Regions from separate parts of the Rhodoferax sp. RT5P35 genome, predicted to be linked through region 2. Evidence: riboswitches for the same ligand, from Rfam matches in the RefSeq annotation. Region 2 holds a riboswitch; the other holds the start of a gene.
What was found. A riboswitch is a leader RNA that binds a small molecule or an ion and turns the genes downstream of it on or off. The one in region 2 is predicted to bind glycine.
Positions count from the first base shown of each region.

Region 1: another riboswitch for glycine. It lies ahead of gcvT (glycine cleavage system aminomethyltransferase GcvT); the one in region 2 lies ahead of AC097L_RS18780 (D-amino acid dehydrogenase).

Region 1 covers NZ_JBWMAX010000001.1:418,778-427,864, reverse strand. The annotation lists gene AC097L_RS01880 (GGDEF domain-containing protein) at 1-423, opposite strand, end outside; gene AC097L_RS01875 (chemotaxis protein CheC) at 468-1,079, opposite strand; gene AC097L_RS01870 (response regulator transcription factor) at 1,076-1,474, opposite strand; gene AC097L_RS01865 (amidohydrolase family protein) at 1,630-2,904, shown strand; glycine riboswitch at 2,920-3,020, shown strand; glycine riboswitch at 3,027-3,151, shown strand; gene gcvT (glycine cleavage system aminomethyltransferase GcvT) at 3,203-4,336, shown strand; gene gcvH (glycine cleavage system protein GcvH) at 4,362-4,727, shown strand; gene gcvP (aminomethyl-transferring glycine dehydrogenase) at 4,789-7,671, shown strand; gene AC097L_RS01845 (GNAT family N-acetyltransferase) at 7,671-8,153, shown strand; gene AC097L_RS01840 (DUF6198 family protein) at 8,184-8,792, shown strand; gene AC097L_RS01835 (SlyX family protein) at 8,820-9,029, shown strand.
Region 2 covers NZ_JBWMAX010000013.1:44,195-53,281, reverse strand. The annotation lists gene AC097L_RS18795 (DEAD/DEAH box helicase) at 1-868, shown strand, start outside; gene AC097L_RS18790 (EAL domain-containing protein) at 943-3,402, opposite strand; gene AC097L_RS18785 (substrate-binding periplasmic protein) at 3,451-4,260, opposite strand; gene AC097L_RS18780 (D-amino acid dehydrogenase) at 4,486-5,709, opposite strand; glycine riboswitch at 5,761-5,870, opposite strand; glycine riboswitch at 6,002-6,107, opposite strand; gene AC097L_RS18775 (anti-sigma factor) at 6,125-6,847, opposite strand; gene AC097L_RS18770 (sigma-70 family RNA polymerase sigma factor) at 6,844-7,422, opposite strand; gene AC097L_RS18765 (DUF3455 domain-containing protein) at 7,473-8,027, opposite strand; gene AC097L_RS18760 (EAL domain-containing protein) at 8,234-9,087, opposite strand, start outside.

The DNA of each region.
Region 1 (9,087 bases), on a different contig from region 2:
ACGTGACTGCAGCAGCCGCTCACGCTTCACGAAGCTGCTGGTGTCGGTGATCTGCAACATCACCAAAAACGCGTCCGCACCGCCGCTGTCATAGCGCACGGGCACCAGAGTCAGCGACTGTGGCATGCGTTGCTGCGGGCCAATAGCGACGTCTTCGGGGCGCAGGTACAAGGGCAAGGGCGTACGGTGCAGCACATTGGACAAAACGACCGGCAGCTTGTAGGCCAGTACATTTTTCAGGGCGCTGATGAAAGACAGCGACAGGCCGTTGGCGAACACCGACTGCAGCGTGCAGCCCAGTGCCGCCGGGGCAGTAATACCGCTGTGGCGCACCACCCAGGCGTTCCACAGCAGCACTTCACCACGCGGGTTGAGCACAATCAAACCGCTGCCCAGTGCGTCCACCATTTCGGACCATGGCAACAGCGACCCTACAGAGCTGGCGGACATCCAGGCTGGCGACGGATTCAAATGCGCGCCAAAAATGCATCCAGGGAGGCAACCAGCCCCTCTAGCGAGCTGGCGCTGAGCAAAAACACCAGGTAGCCTTGGGTATCGCGCTTTTCGATGGTCAGGTCAATATGCAGCACCAACACCATAGGCTGGGTCTCGTCGGACATCAGCTTGCCAATCACCGTGTCGGCACCGTCCACCGAATAATCGGGCAAGGTGCTGCTCAGGTCGATGCTGAGCATGTCGGCAATGGCCGATAAACAGGCGTTCAGAATCACATTGCCCAGCTCGCACATAGCCTCGTGCTCAAACTCCACCAGATCTTCGACGCTGACCTGCGAACCCAGCATTTCCTGCACAATTTCCAGCGCTTTTTCTTCGCGAAATAGCAGGGTGGCCTCCAGGCTGAAGGGACCGCCAAATTTTTGCCGCACAGCACCAAGGCGCCCGCCCCGCAGCGACAGCGTTTCGGCGTTGACATCGGTACGGTCGAAAAACTGGATGCGCGGCACCGACAAAAGCACTTCGTCACCAACGATTTCACTCAGGCTGGCCGCAGCCTGGCCGGCGCCGACGTTGAACACCTCGGTCAACGCATCCAGTTGCAGCTCAGACAGATTGATCACAGCAGACTTTCAAAAAAAGTGAGCGCCTCGGTCACGCTTTTATCGCTCACGGGTTTGGCCACAAACTTCACGCCCAGCTCCGCCGCACGCGTCTTCTGGCTTTCCTGGATGTTGGCCGAAAACAGGGCCAACCGCAACGTGGGACGCTGGCGTTTGAGGTGCTCGGCTGCATCGGTACCCAGCATGCCGGGCATATTGATGTCCATGGTGCAGTAATCGAACATCTGGGTGGCCGCCAGGGCCAGGGCCTCGTCGCCGCTGGCCGCCTCCACCAGGGTCCAGGTGGGGCGCTTGGCCAGCACCAGCGTGCGGATCATCATGCGCGAAACCCGGCTGTCGTCGACGATCAAAAGGGTAGTGGAGGGGGTCTCGTTGGTAGCAGTGGTGGTGGTCATGTTGGGGCAGGCTCTAGGGGCATGAAAATGATTGTCGCGCTAAGTCGCGGCCATGTGTCAGGATGTTACCAATCCATAGCGCGCTGCCAGCACCAGACGTGTAAAAATTATTTGCGTTTGCGCCCTCCTCCATCCCACTCTATTACGCTAGTCCTATGCTCGACCTCCTCGTTACCCACGCCACTTTGCCCGATGGCCGCACCGGCATGTCGATTGCCGTGCAAAACGGCCGCATCACCGAAGTCGCCGCGGGCCTGTTGGCACCCGCGCACCAGACCCTCGATGCGCAGGGCCTGCTGGTCAGCCCACCGTTTGTTGATGCGCACTTTCACATGGATGCCACGCTGAGCTACGGCTTGCCGCGCGTCAACCAGAGCGGCACCTTGCTCGAAGGCATTGCACTCTGGGGCGAGCTGAAGCCCGACCTGACCCAGGAAGCCCTGGTCCAGCGCGCCCTGGCCTACTGCGACTGGGCGGTGGGCAAGGGCCTGCTGGCCATCCGCAGCCACGTGGATATTTGCGACCCGCGACTGCTGGCGGTAGAGGCGCTGCTGGAAGTGAAACACCAGGTTGCGCCGTACCTGGACCTGCAGCTGGTGGCTTTTCCACAAGACGGTGCCCTGCGCGACCCGCTGGCCATGGACAAGCTGAAACGCGCACTCGACATGGGCGTGGACGTGGTAGGCGGTATCCCACACTTCGAGCGCACCATGGCCGATGGGGCCTTGAGCGTGAAACTGCTGTGCGAGCTGGCCGCAGAACAGGGCAAGCTGGTGGACATGCACTGCGACGAGTCCGACGACCCGATGTCGCGCCACATCGAAACCCTGACTTTCGAGGCCCAGCGCCTGGGCCTGCAGGGCCGCGTTACCGGCTCGCACCTTACTTCCATGCACAGCATGGACAACTATTACGTCTCCAAGCTGCTGCCGCTGATGGCCGAGGCGCAGATCCATGTGGTCAGCAACCCGCTGATCAACATCACCCTGCAAGGCCGGGGCGACAGCTACCCCAAGCGCCGCGGCATGACCCGCGTGCCCGAAATGATGGCCCACGGCCTGACCGTCGCCCTGGGCCAGGACTGCGTGATGGACCCCTGGTACAGCCTGGGCAGCGGCGACATGCTGGAAGTAGCCAGCATGGGCCTGCACGTGGCCCAGATGACCAGCCAGGCCGCGATGCGCCAGTGCTTTGATGCCGTCACTGTCAACCCGGCGAAGATTTTGCAGCTGGAAGGCTACGGCCTGGAGGCCGGTTGCTGGGCCGACTTTGTGCTGCTGCAAGCCCAGGACCCGGTGGAAGCCATCCGCCTGCGCGCCACCCGGCTGCAGGTCTACAAGCGCGGCAAGCTGCTGGCGCAAACCCCGGCCGCCACGGCCAAGCTGGACCTGCCCGGACGACCTTCGCAGACCGATTGGCTGCTGCGCTAACCGCCATGGTTAGAATCTAGCCTGTCAGGAGAGAGTTCTTCCAGCAAGAACCGCCGAAGGCGCAGGACCCCGCTACGTGGGTCTGAACGCTCAGGCAAAAGGACTGACAAGCGCTTTAACAAGCGTCTCCCCCTGGAGAGAAACCCGCCCTGGAGCGGGTTCACCGAAGGCGCAACCCGCAGTCGGCCTGCACCACCGCAAGGCCTGCCCGGCGAATCGCTCAGGTAAAGCGGACAGAGGGGGCCACACATGGTTTTTTGTAACCGTGATTTTCTGTGTGCCCTCTGAAAGAACCGCAATGTCCGATTTGCCCACACCACACCTGTTGACACCGCTCAACGCTCTGCATCTTGAACTGGGTGCACGCATGGTGCCCTTCGCCGGTTACAGCATGCCGGTGCAGTACCCGGCAGGTTTGATGGCCGAGCACCACCACACCCGCACGGCGGCGGGTCTGTTCGATGTGTCCCACATGGGCCAGTTGCGTCTGGTCGGCCCGGACGCGGCGGCGGCTTTTGAAACCTTGGTTCCGGTCGATGTGATCGATCTGCCGGTGGGCAAGCAGCGCTATGGCCTGCTGTTGAACGACGACGGCGGCATCCTCGACGACCTGATGTTCTTCAAGCGCGCCGACGACATCTTCGTGATCGTCAACGGGGCCTGCAAAGCGGCCGATATCGCCCACATCCAAGAAAAAATTGGCCAGCGCTGCCAGGTCATCCCCCTACCAGAACTGGCATTGCTGGCGCTGCAAGGCCCCCAGGCGGTGGACGCCCTCTCGCGCCTCGCACCCGGCGTAGAAAAGCTGGTCTTCATGACCGGCGGCCACTTCGATGTGGCGGGCATCCCCTGCTTTTTGACGCGCAGCGGCTACACGGGCGAAGACGGGTTTGAAATCTCGGTCCACAGCAGCCAGGCCGAAGCTCTGGCCCGCGCGTTGCTGGCCCAGCCCGAAGTCAAGCCCATCGGCCTGGGCGCCCGCAATTCGCTGCGCCTGGAAGCCGGGCTGTGCCTGTATGGCAACGACCTGGACACCACCACCACACCGGTCGAAGCAGGCCTGAACTGGGCCATCCAGAAAGTGCGGCGTACCGGTGGTGCGCGTGAGGGTGGATTTCCAGGTGCTACAAAAATACTAGCGAAACTCACACGCGGCACTAGCGCTACCGCTCGAAAACGTGTTGGACTCGTGGCCCTGGAGCGCATCCCCGTGCGCGAACACACCGCCCTGCAAGACACGGCGGGCAACGCCATCGGCGAAGTCACCAGCGGCCTGCTCGGCCCCACCGTGGACAAGCCGATTGCCATGGCCTACGTGGCCCCGGAATTCAGTGCCATCGGCACCCGCATCAATGCCGTGGTGCGAGGCAAAATCGTGCCGATGGAAGTCGTATCCATGCCTTTCACACCCAACCGCTACTTTCGCGGCTAATCCCATTTTTTACAGGAGCAACCCCATGAGCATCCACTACACCGAAGACCACGAATGGCTGAATATAGAGGGCGATATCGCCACCGTCGGTATTACCACCCATGCGCAAGACGCGCTGGGTGACGTGGTGTTTGTCGACCTGCCCGCGGTGGGCGCCAGCTTTGCCCAAAAAGACGTGGCCGGCGTGGTCGAGTCGGTGAAAGCCGCTGCCGACGTGTACATGCCCGTGTCCGGCGAAATCATTGAAGTCAACGAAGAGCTGCGCGCCGACCCGGCTTTGGCCAACACCGACCCGCAGGGTGCTGGCTGGTTCTTCAAGGTCAAGCTGTCGGACGCATCGCAAATCGCCGCTTTGTTAGACGAAGCGGCCTACACCGCCTTTAGCGCCTAAATTCACCCTCACCCCAACCCTCTTCCCTGCACGGTAGAGGGACTAAAACCAACGCCTCGCCATGACGACCTCCCTGCACGAACTCGAAAACTCCGCCGAATTCATCGCCCGCCATATCGGTATCGATGCCACCGATGAGGCCCTGATGTTGGAGGTGATTGGCTCCAGTTCGCGCCGGGACCTGATTGACGGTATCGTGCCGCGCTCGATTGCGCGCAGCACGCCCATGGTGCTGCCCGCGCCCGTGACCGAAGCAGCAGCGCTGGCCGAGCTCAAGGCCATCGCGGCCAAGAACAAGGTGTTCAAAAGCTTTATCGGCCAGGGCTACTACAGCACCCACACGCCCGGTGTGATCCTGCGCAACATCCTGGAAAACCCCGCCTGGTACACGGCGTACACGCCCTACCAGGCCGAAATCTCGCAAGGCCGCATGGAGGCGCTGATCAACTTCCAGACCATGGTCTGCGACCTGACCGGCATGCCTATCGCCAACGCCTCCATGCTGGACGAAGCCACCGCGGCGGCCGAAGCCATGACCCTGGCCAAACGCAGCGTGAAAGCGAAGAGCAATGTCTTCCTCGTGGCGGGCGACTGCCATCCGCAGACGATTGAAGTGATCCAGACCCGCGCCAAGCCCCTGGGCATCGAGGTCAAGGTCAGCACCGCGCTGGAAACCCTGCCACAGCTCATGGCCAGCGGCGACTTCTTCGGCGTGCTGGCCCAGTACCCGGCCACCAATGGCATGCTGCACGACCTGCGCCCGCTGGTGGGCGTGGCCCATGCCTGCGGTGCAGCGGTATGTGTTGCCGCCGACCTGCTGGCGCTGACCCTGCTGGTGCCGCCCGGCGAGTGGGATGCCGACATCGTCATAGGCAGTACCCAGCGCTTTGGCGTGGCCATGGGCAACGGTGGTCCGCACGCGGCCTACATGGCCTGCCGCGATGCCTTCAAGCGCTCCCTGCCCGGCCGCCTGGTGGGGGTAAGCGTGGATGCCCACGGCAACCCGGCCTACCGCCTGGCGCTGCAAACCCGCGAGCAGCACATCCGCCGCGAAAAAGCCACCTCCAACATCTGCACCGCCCAGGTGCTGCCCGCCGTGCTGGCCAGCATGTATGCGGTCTACCACGGCCCGCAGGGCCTGACCCGCATCGCCCAGCGCGTGGCCCGCTTCACCGCCATCCTGGCGCGCGGCCTGCAGCAAATGGGCTACGAGATCGTCAACACGCATGCGTTTGACTCGCTCACCGTCAAAACCGAAGATGCTAGCGATTTGATAGCTACTCGCGCACACAACGCCTGCGCCAACCTGCGTTTTCGCTTAAAAAATCACCTCGGCATCTCGTTGGACGAAACCACCACCCGGGGCGATATCGAAATGCTCTGGTCTTTCTTCGTAAAGTCCGGCGAACCCATGCCGCGTCTGGGCGAGCTGGAAGACAGCGTGGACTCGCTGATCCCCGCCGAGCTGCGCCGCAGCAGCGCCTTCCTGACGCACCCGGTGTTCAACACCCACCACAGTGAAACCGGCATGCTGCGCTACATCCGGCACTTAAGCGACAAAGATTTGGCACTCGACCGCAGCATGATCCCGCTGGGCAGTTGCACCATGAAGCTCAACGCCACCAGCGAAATGGCCCCGGTCACCTGGCCCGAATTTGCCAACATCCACCCCTTCGCCCCCGCCGACCAGCGCCTGGGCTACACCGAGCTGGACGCACAATTGCGCGACTGGCTATGCCAAGCCACCGGCTACGCCGGCATCAGCCTGCAACCCAACGCGGGCAGCCAGGGCGAATACGCCGGTCTGCTGGCCATCAAGGCCTATTTTGACGACCACGGCCAGAGCCAGCGCAACATCTGCCTGATCCCCAGCAGCGCGCACGGCACCAATCCCGCCAGTGCCCAAATGGCCGGGCTGACGGTGGTGGTCACCGCCTGCGATACACAAGGCAACGTGGACATGGCCGACCTGCAAGCCAAGTGCGAAAAATACAGCGACACGCTGGCGGTGGTGATGATTACCTATCCCAGCACCCACGGCGTGTTTGAAACCCAAGTGAAAGAGCTCTGCGCTCTGGTGCACAGCTTTGGTGGCCGCGTCTATGTGGACGGTGCCAACATGAACGCCCTGGTCGGCGTTGCCGCCCCGGGTGAATTTGGCGGCGACGTGAGCCACCTGAACCTGCACAAAACCTTTTGCATCCCGCACGGCGGCGGCGGCCCCGGTGTTGGCCCCGTCTGCGTGGTGGCGGATTTGATCCCCTACCTGCCCGGCCACGCCACGGCGGGCGACACCCAGCATGGCATTGGTGCCATCAGCGCCGCGCCGCTGGGTAATGCCTCGGTGCTGCCGATCAGCTGGATGTACTGCCGCATGATGGGAGCCGAGGGCCTGCAGCACGCCACCGAAGCCGCCATCCTGGCCGCCAACTACGTCAGCACCAAGCTGGCACCGCACTACCCTACGCTGTACGCCAGCGCCAATGGCCACGTCGCCCACGAATGCATCCTGGACCTGCGCCCGATCAAGGACAGCTGCGGCGTGACCGCCGAAGATGTCGCCAAGCGCCTGGCCGACTACGGCTTCCACGCGCCCACGCTGAGTTTCCCCGTGCCCGGCACGCTGATGGTGGAGCCTACCGAAAGCGAAACCCTGGCCGAGCTGGACCGCTTCATCTTCGCCATGGTCGCCATCCGCGACGAGATCCGCCAGATCGAAAGCGGTGCCTGGCCGCAAGACAACAACCCCTTGAAGCACGCGCCCCACACCGCCGCCAGCCTGATGTCTGCCGAGTGGGGCCGTCCGTATGCGCGTGAGATCGGTGCGTTTCCGCTGGCCAGCCTGAAGCAGTCCAAATACTGGCCGCCAGTGGGCCGGGTGGACAACGTGTTTGGCGACCGCAACCTGTTCTGCAGCTGCGTGCCGGTGGCGGATTACGCGTAATGGCAGTGCAAGTCTGCCGCGTCGACTACAGCAACCCCGTGGATGCGGCCGCGCTGGTACACCTGCTGGACCTGTATGCGCAGGACCCCATGGGAGGTGCCACGCCGCTCAGCGACGACACCCGCCAGCGCCTGTGCGCCGACCTGGCGCTGCGCCCGCATGCCGCCAGTTTCATCGCTTGGCGGGGTGAAGAGCCCGTCGGGCTGGTCAACTGCTTTGAAGGCTATTCGACCTTCAAGGCCCAGCCGCTGCTGAACATCCACGACCTGGCAGTGCACCCCGCGCACCGAGGCCGGGGCGTGGGCCAGGCGCTGCTGGCGGCGGTGCAGCAGCACGCGCATGAGCGGGGCTGCTGCAAGCTGACGCTGGAAGTGCTGACCGGCAATGCCAAGGCCCAGGCCAGCTATGCACGCTTTGGGTTTGTGGGCTACCAACTGGTCGCGTCCGCCGGGCACGCGGTGTTTTTGCAGAAACAAATTTAGTGCGGCACAGTTCCTGCTGGGGAACTGGCCATGGCTGAATCCTCCGTACACCTCCACACCCCGTTCGAAGACGCGCAGGCCATTTTTACCGGCACGCTGTTTGTTTCGCTAGCACTGATCTTGTTTGCCCAGGCTGGCCTGATGACAGGTGGTACGGCAGGGGCGGCGTTTTTGCTGTTTTATGCCACGGGCATCACGCTGGGCAAGCTGTTCTTTCTGATCAACCTGCCGTTTTACTGGTTCGCCTGGACGCGCATGGGGCGCGAATTCACTTTCAAAACTTTCATCGCCATCAGCATGCTGTCGGCCATGATGGAGTGGTCGCCCAAGCTGTTTGCCATTGAACGGCTGCACCCGGCCTACGCTGCCGTGCTGGGCGGGCTGCTGCTGGGCTCTGGCTGCCTGTTTCTGGCCCGCCACCGCGCCAGCCTGGGCGGGGCCACCATCGTCACCCTGTATCTGCAAAAAACCTACGGCTGGCGTGCGGGCAAGGTGCAGATGGCTATTGACTGCACCATCGTGCTGCTGGCACTGACAGTGATCGAACCCGCCCGTGTGGGCTATTCGGTGCTGGGCGCGGTGGTAATGAATCTGTTTATCTGGGTCAACCACAAGCCGGGCCGGTACGCCGTTTTGTAGGCGGTGCGGTAGTGTCCAATACGGGCCATGCATGACACCATTGACCAACGCCTGACCGACCTGGAAATCAAAGCCAGCTTTACCGAAGACCTGCTGGAGCAACTAGACCAGGTGGTCATCCGCCAGCAGCAGCAAATCGACCTGCTGGTGCGCGAAGTGACCCGGCTGCAGCGGCGGCCTAACGACGGCCTGGACGGCCCACGCAACGCCGCAGACGATCTGCCACCGCACTACTGAAAAAGACCTAGCACAGCTAAGGGGTTTGCATAACAAACCACTAGACGACTGGTCTACT
Region 2 (9,087 bases):
GGTGCGCCCCTTCATCCTGCGCCGCCGCAAGCAAGACGTGGCCAGCGAACTTCCTGCCCGCACCGAGGTCATCCAGCGTGTGCAGCTGCAAGGCCAGCAGCGCGAGCTGTACGAGGGCGTGCGCGCAGCCGCCGACCTGCAGGTGCGCCGCGTGCTGGAGCGCCAAAGCTTTCACGGTGCCCAAGTCACCATCCTCGATGCCCTGCTCAAGCTGCGCCAGGTCTGCTGCGACCCGCATCTGCTCAAAGGGAAAAAGCCCGCCAAAACCATGGAGCGCGCCAAGCTGGCGCTGCTGGCCGACATGCTGCCCGAGATGGTGGCCGAGGGACGGCGGGTGCTGGTGTTTTCGCAGTTCACCGAGCTACTGGCGCTGGTGGCGGAGCAGTTGGCCCTGCTGGAACTGTCGTTTCTGAGCCTCACCGGCAAGACCCCGCCCAAAGAGCGCGGCAGCGTGGTGCAGCGCTTCCAAGATAGGCAAGTGCCCGTGCTGCTGCTGAGCCTGAAAGCCGGTGGCGTGGGCCTGAACCTCACCGCCGCCGACACGGTCATCCACATGGACCCGTGGTGGAACCCCGCAGTGGAAGAACAGGCCACCGCCCGCGCCCACCGCATCGGCCAGGACCAGCCGGTGTTCGTTTACAAACTGGTGGTCGAAGGCAGCATCGAAGAGCGCATGCTGGAGCTGCAGGCCCGCAAACTGGCCCTGGCGAACAGCGTGCTGGGCCACGATGCGCAGGGTGGGCTGAAGTTTGGCGCGGCGGATCTGGATGCGCTGCTGGCACCGTTGGGAAGTTTGGGAAGTTTGGCCGCAGTCCCATCCCCCGAAGAAGCCGCCCGCCGCTGGGGCCGTACGGGGCATCGGGTCTGAAAAGGCACCCCAATCAATTGCTATTAAAAATATAGCTACTAGCGTATACTCTATATGCGCTAGAGCCGTATTTTCTATAAATTTAGCTGCAGGACCATCTCGGCGGCGGGCGCGGGCCGCGCAAACAGGTAGCCCTGGCCGTAGTCGCATCCGGCGGCGGCTAGCAGGTCGCATTGCTCCTGCGTCTCCACGCCCTCGGCCACCACCTTCAGGCCCAGGGTGTGGGCCATCACGATGATCACATTGCACAAAGCCATGTCGTCCGAGTCGGCGGTCAGGTTGCGCACAAAGGACTGGTCGATCTTCAGAAAGTCGATATCGAACTTCTTCAGATACGACAGGGACGAGTAGCCGGTGCCAAAGTCGTCCAGCGACAGCCCGATGCCGGCCTGGCGGAAACCGCGCAGTTGCTCGGTGACATTGCCGCCGGCATCCATCAGCAGGCCTTCGGTGATCTCGATCAGCACCGCCTGGCCCGGCAGGCCCGCCGCCTGCAGGTGCTGCAGCCAGGCAGCCTGGTCGATGCCCTCGTTGCGAAACTGTACCGGGGAGACATTCACACTGACCTGGAAGTCGGGATGGTGCGTCTGCCGCCACAGCGCCGCCTGTTGCACGGCTTCGCGGAAAACCCAGTGGCCGATATCGACCACCATGCCGGTTTCTTCGGCAATCGGGATGAAGTCCGCCGGGCTGACCATGCCCTCGGTCGGATGCCGCCAGCGGACCAGGGCCTCGGCCTTGTGGATCTGGCGGGTTTTCAAATCGACGATGGGCTGGTAGAACAGGCTGAACTGCTGCTCGGCGATGGCCACGCGCAAATCATTCACCAGCCGCATGCGCTTTTGCGCCGCATCCTGCATGGACGGCGCGAACACGGTGTAGCGGTTGCGACCCTGGCTTTTGGCGGCGTACATGGCCTGGTCGGCATTTTTCAGCAGCGCCTCGACCTGGGTGGCATCCTGCGGGTAAAAAGTGACGCCCGCGCTGGTCGAGATATGCACCGGTTGGCCACCCAGCAAAAACGGCTCGGCCAGCCGCCGCAAAGCGTCTTGCACGATCTGGTGCACGTCGCGGATATTCGCCAGGCCGCCCAGGACCAGGGTGAATTCGTCGCCGCCCAGGCGGGCCACCAGATCGTTTTGGCGTACCCCCACACGCAAGCGGCGGGCGGCTTCCTGCAGCAGCACGTCGCCCATTTCATGGCCCAGGGTGTCGTTGACCTCCTTGAACAAATCCAGGTCAAAGAAGACCAGCGCCAGTGAGCGGCTGTCGCGCTTGGCGCTGGCCATGGCCTGCTCCAGCCGGTCGTGGAACATGTGGCGGTTGGGCAAGCCGGTGAGGCGGTCAAAGTTAGCCTGGTTCCAGATCATTTCTGCGGCACGCTTGCGCTCGGTCACGTCCTCCAGCACCAGAATGAACAACTGCTCGCTGCCCAAATCAATCATGCGGCCCGAGACCTCGCACAAAATTACGCCAGCAGCCTCTTCAACCCCATAGCCGTGGTAGCCCGAATCATTCTCCGCCAGGCTGCGCACGGGCGCGGGTTGCAGGGCCTCGCCGCGGCGCAGGCGCGCTTCAAAGCCTTTGATATGGCCCACACGCTGGACCACTTCCAGCACATGGGCCTGGTCCTGCGGTTTGCACCACAACAGGGTATGGCTGGCACCCAGCACATCGTCAGGTAACAGGCCAAACTGGCGCAGCCCGGCATCGTTGATGTCGGCAATCGGATAGCCCGGCGCGTTGCGCGAGACCGTCATGGCCAGCGGCGAGGCATGGAAAAACGCCTTGAACTTGGCCTCGGTGTAGCGCAGCGCCTGTTCGGCCCGCAAACGCTCGTTCAGCTCTTGCTGCAAGTCGGCGTTTTGGGCATCGCGCTGGGCGATCAGTCCACCCAATGCCTCGCGCATGCTGTCCAGGCCCTGCGCCAGCAGGCCGATTTCATCGTGGCGGTGCCAGGCCAGCGGCTGGTCCAGTTCCCCGCGTGCCAGCCGCACGGTGGCCATCTGGAGCCGGTACAAGGGATGCACTACGCGCCGCTCGACGAGCCAAAACACCAGCAAAAACGAGATTCCCACCTGCACCAGCAAGGCCAGGCCGAGTGGAGTGAATTCGATCCACAGCTGGCGAATGATGCGGTCGGTGCTGAGTCCGACGCGGACCCGGCCAATGCGCTTGCTGTCCACCACAATGTCGCTCTGCTGGCTCAGCACCAGGCCTTTGCGGCTCAGCTGCTCATTGCCGGACACAAAGGGGTTGCCAAACTCGTCCTCCACCTCCACCTCCACCACATCTGGATTGCGCATCACCGCATCCATCAGCTGCTTGGCCACCGCCTTGTCCACGTTCCAGATCGGCATGGCCAGTGCACTCGAGAGCAATTGGGTGTACTGCGACAAGGGCTCGTGGATGCGCAGTTCCAGCTCCCGGTCGTAGCGTTGTTTCAGCACCAGGCTGCCCATGACCAGGGCAGGCAGCAGAATCCCCAGCGCTACGCCCAGGGTCATGATCTGCCGCAGCGATAGCCTAGGCACGCCGTCCCTCGCCGCTTACGGCATGCAACCCCACAGAGCGCATAAGATTTACTTGGTACGCCACAGTTGGATATTGGCCTCGACCATTTTCTTCATCACGCCTTGCTTGGCTAGGGTGTACATGGCTTTGGCCAGGGCCGCCCGCATCGCGCTGGTGTTACAAGGGGATTTGTAGGACATGGTCAGGTACAGACTCTCGTTGCTGACCGACGGGTTAGCCGGCACCAGCCCGGGAATGGAAAATTTGGCAATATAAGCCAAGCCAGGGTCCTCTTCGTACACCAGATAGTCCACCCGGCCCAGTTGCAAAATTTTGAAGGCCTGCTCCAGGCTGGGCACGGTGTTGATCTTCAGGTTCTTTTTGGCGTAACGGTCAAAGTCCTCGCCAAAGCTGTTGTTGATGACGGTCATGCCCGACAGGTTTTTCAGATCCGACCACTGCCGATACTTCAGCGGAGCCTCTTGCCGCCCCCAGATCACCGAGCGGGTTTCGCGAAACGCCGGGTAGATGTAGTCCATGTAGTCCAGGCGCTCGACCGTGAAAAACGCCCCCGCTATCAGGTCAATGCGCCCCAGCCGGGCTTCTTCCTGCACCCGGGCCCACGAGCCTACGTAGCGCACCTCAATGGGGATGCCGATTTGTTTGGCCACCATTTGCACCAGATCGGCATTGGCCCCCACCAGGCGGCCCACATCGGCGGCATCGCGCCACAGGTAAGGGGGGTATTCGGGGTTACCCGTGGCAACCAGTTGCTTGCAGGGTTCGGCCGCCCACGCCGTGCTGCCCACGCAAGCCAGTACAACCGCCCGGAAAACCGGGTGGTGCAGCAGGCTGCTGATGGAACAAGGGAACCGCATGAACGTCCTTCTAGCCCGCAGGGTGTGAACAACCGATGGTTGAAGAATGGATGAAAGCAAGCCGTCGCGGCGAGAAACGCAAAACGCTCCACACCATGTAACGGACTGTATCCTTTTCAAGCCCCTCATATGCCCGCAAGAGCCCAAAATAATGCCAAAAACCCCGCATTTGCCAGACCAGACTCTACTTTACGCAGGAATGGGCGGCCATACCCTTACAGAAACTTACGGGGCAGTGGAACTGCCCACCATGGCAGCCACCATATCGGCCGTGACCGCCGACAGCGTCAGACCCAAATGCCCGTGCCCGGTGTTGTAGAACACGCCGGGCCGCTTGCCCGGCCCCACCCGCGGCATCAGGTTGGGCATCATGGGGCGCAGCCCGGCCCAGGGCACCACGTTCTCAGTCCGCACGCCGGGGAAACACTGCTGCACCCATTCCACCAGCGGGCGGATGCGGTCGGCCCGGATGTCGCGGTTGTAGCCGTTGAATTCGGCCGTGCCCGCCACCCGAAAACGCCCCAGCCCCAGGCGGCTGCTGACCAGCTTGGTTTCATCGTCCAGCAGGCTGACCATCGGGGCCGATGCCTGGCTGTGCGCGTCGTCCAGGTTCACGGTGATGGAATAGCCCTTGACCGGGTAGATGTTGACCCGGTCGCCCAACTGGGCGGCAATATCGCGACTGGCCGTACCCGCGCAGACCACCACGCCGTCGAACACGCTGGTGTGGATATCAGCACCGTCTTGCGCGGTAATGGTTACGGCCTGGCCATCGCTTTTGACGGTCTGGATGGCATGGCCGTAGCGGGTTTGCACGCCCAGGCGCTCGGCAGCCGCTGCGATGCCGGTGCTGAACTTGTGGATGTCGCCGGTGGTGTCGCTCTCGGTAAAGTAGCCGCCGTAGTAGTCGCCCGCCAGCGTGGGCTCAATCGCGCGCATCTCTTGCGGTGTCACGGCGCGGCGGTCCAGCCCGCCCTGAGCCAGCAGCTTGGAGACCTTGCCTGCGTGTACAAAGTTACCCTTGTCGCGGTAGATGTGCAGGATGCCTTCACGCTTATGGTCAAAGTCCAGGCCCTCCTCGGCCGCCCAGGCATCCAGGTGCTGGCGAGCGGCCATCGCCAGGCGGGTAGTTTCGATGGTGTTTTTTTCGTACTGCGGGATGGCGGCAATGAACTCGGCAAACCAGGCCATCTTGTGCCAGCTGGGCTTAGGGTTGACCAGCAGCGGCGCATCGCTACGCAGCATCCACTTCACACCCTTGAGCACCGTGGACCAGTGGTTCCACACCTCGGCGTTGGACACCGAAAACTGCCCGCCATTGGCAAACGAGGTTTCCATGGCCGCATAGCGGTGTTTTTCGAACAAGGTAACGGCATAACCGCGTTTAGCCAAAGCGTAGGCCGTGGTTACGCCCGTGATTCCACCGCCAATAACAGCAAAGTTTTTCATGATGAGACTTCCAAAACGTCAACAGGGGGATAGCAACAAACGTGCGCGGCTATCGCCCCCTCTGTTTTGGACCTGAGAGATTCACGGCTGGCATATTGCCAGTCCGCTTGCTCCTGCGGTGAGCCAGGTGACGAACCCAGCTACTCTTCAGAGAAATGTGACTCACCCCCAGGCTGCAGTGCTGCGCATCTTTCGCCAACCCCCTTGCAGGGGGCAGCACCTGCAGCCTGGCAAAGCCAGTTCTGCGGTGTTTCTGGAAAGTGCACGACCTACCCTTAACCGGCGGTGACTCGAATAGATACCGGTCCTTTTGCCTGAAAGTTTCCGGGGGCGGTTGCTCCTTCGGCGCTGATTTCTTGCGTGAAAGCAAGGGGAGCAGTCTCTCCCGGTATCTCGTGAGATTATCGCACCGGTATCACAGCACCTTCACCGCACGGCCAATGAACTGGATTGGGCCGGTGGGTTTATTGAGGGGTGAGCCGTTCACCGGCTCCAGGGTCAGCTCAAACAGCTGGTTGGGCTGCAGCGGCGGCAGCTTGTCCAGCGGGATGGTGATGGTTTGCCCCGGCTTGACCAGGCCTAGCGACACCGGGCCGTTCCAGCCCTCGCCCTTGGTCCAGAACTGCAGGGATTTCTCGGCGGGTACGGCCACCGGACCCAGCGCCGTCAGGCTGAGTTGCCGGGTGTCGCTGGCCTGGATGACCCAGCCGGGTGCCTTGTCTTGCGGCGCGACCAGCACCACCATGTACTGCGGCCCGACGGGTAGCACACCCTGGCGGGTCACCAACACCGAGGCCAGGATGGCGGCGGTGGCAAAACCGGCACCGGCCAGGCCGCGCCACAGGCCCAGCCGGTCCCACCACGGCGGGCTGGCTGGCAAGATGGCGGCTCGGCTCGGGGCCGCGGCGTGGGCCACGCTGCGGTCAATGCGCTGCCACAGTGCCTCGGACGGCTCTACCGGCTCGGCCAGAACGGCCAGCGGCAGCAACTGCTCTTGCCAGCGCTGCACGGCGGCCTGCAAAGCGGCATCGGTGGGCAGGCGCTGTTCCACCCAGCGGCGGCGGGTGGCCGAAAGCGTGCCCAGCACGTATTCGGCGGCCAGGTCGTCGGGCGATAGAGGTTCTTGCTGCGCGCTCATGCCATGCACTCCCGCAAGTTACCCATGCTGCGTTTGATCCAGGCTTTGACGGTGCCCAAGGGCGTTTGGGTGCGCTCGGCAATCTCGCCGTGCGAGCATCCATCCACATAGGCGTACAGGATGCAGTTGCGCCGCGCAGGCTCCAGCCGGGCCAGGCAGTCGTTGAGTTTGCCCAGGCTCATGTTCAGCTCAAAAGCATCCGTCACCTGGCTGTGCGCATCCATAGAACTTTGCGCATCCAGGGCTTCGGCGGTTTCTTCATCCACCGACACTTCACGGGCACCATTGCGTACGGCATTCAGTGCCAAATTACGCACCACGCTGAAGATCCAGCCCCGGCCCGTTCCGCGCTGGGCATCGAAACTGCGGGCTTGGGTCCAGATGTTCATAAAAGCGTCGTGCACCACATCTTCCGCCTGTTGGCGCTGGCGCACGATGCGCAGCGCCACACCCAGCAAGTGGCGGCTTTCTTGCCGGTAAATATCGTGCAGTGCCTGGCGGTCACCGCGGGCGCAGCCCTGGAGGGCGCGCTCGTAGTTGAAGTCTTCGGGAGTAGTCGTCACAGGCGGATCCATCGAAAGGAGTTACGTCCCTCGATGGTAGCCGCCGAAACCAGCTCTACTGTTTAGACAGCCTTCCAGAAAATGTAGTCGGCCTGGTACTTCACGATTTCTTTGGCGCCTTTGTTGGCCGGGCTGCAGGCGCTGGCCGGTGCCACACCGCCCTGGGTGGCTACGCGCTGGATGTGCGTCACACCCGCCATCGCGCCCATGCCCATGGCGGGGTTGGCCTTGACCAGCTGGTAGGGTAGGTTGCCGGTACCGGCGGGGGCTACGGCGAGTTGGGTGGCGGTAATTTTGGAGCCGTCCATGGATTCCCAGGTGGCGGGCGGGCCGTAGTACTTGCCGATTTGTTTGCCGCTGCGGTCGTTCAGAGCGGCGGTGGGGCCTACAAACACCCACTCGGTCATGCCGGGGGCGTTGGCCTTGTCGCGGCATTCGTAAGTGATCTCGCCCACGCCTACGGTTTCCAGGGCCACCTTGTTGCCCATGGGCACCTTGACGGCCTCGGGCAGGCTGTCCTGGCTGAACATGGGCTTGGCCGGGGCCATAGAGCCGCAGGCACTCAGCACAGCGGCAGCGGAAACAACAGCAAGAAGCGAAAGAGGTTTGATCGACATGAAAGTACTCCAAAAAAGGTTTAGCGGATAAGGACAACAGACAGCTCTTTTTTGCGCTGCTACAGGTACTACCCGCCAGACCCGGTTTTGGATGCACTTCCACAAAAATATTTCGATACGTCGCCCATAAACGTACAAAAATAGCTATCAATTAAATAGCTACTAGCCTAGCATCTGCATGCGCCATCGGCACTTTTTGTATAAATTCACCAGTCTGGGCTGGGGTGCTGTGCGGCGGCCCAGAAGGCTTCAAAGTCCGCGCTGGAGACCGGGCGCGAGAACAAATAGCCTTGCCCATAGTCACAGCCCGCAGCGGCCAGCAGATCGCGCTGCTGTGGGGTTTCCACGCCTTCGGCAATCACTTGCATGCCCAGCTCATGCGCCATCACGATCATCGCCTTGCACAAAGCCATCTCAGTAGATGCCGGAATCAGGTACCGCACAAACGACTGGTCGATCTTGATGAAGTCGATATCGAACTTTTGCAGATACGACAACGAGGAATAGCCGGTGCCAAAGTCGTCCAGCGACACCTGGATACCACCGTCGGCCAGCTCCATCAGATGGTCGGTAACCCGGGCGCTGGTGTCCAGCAGCAGGCCTTCAGTGATCTCCACCACAATGCCCGAGCCGGGCAGGCCCATCGCCTGCAGCTGCTGCGCCCATGGCAGATGGCCACCGCTGTCATGGTGGAACTGCACCGGCGATTTGTTGACGCTGATCTGGAAGTCGGGATGCAGGTTTTTGCGCCAGAGCTGCACCTGCCGCGCCGCTTGCTGGAACACCCATTCGCCGATGTCGACGATAAGCCCGCTGGACTCGGCAATCGGGATGAATTCGGCTGGGCTGACGAGTCCGCGCGTCGGGTGCTGCCAGCGAATCAGCGCTTCGGCCTTGTGCACCCGACCCGTGGCCAGTTCAACGATGGGCTGGTAGACCAACCGGAATTGTTGCTCTTGCAGGCCGGAGCGCAGGTCGTTGGCCAAACGGACCCGGGTTTGCGCGGCTTCCTGCAAGGCCGGGGTAAAAAAGCTGAAACGGTTACGGCCCGCGCCTTTGG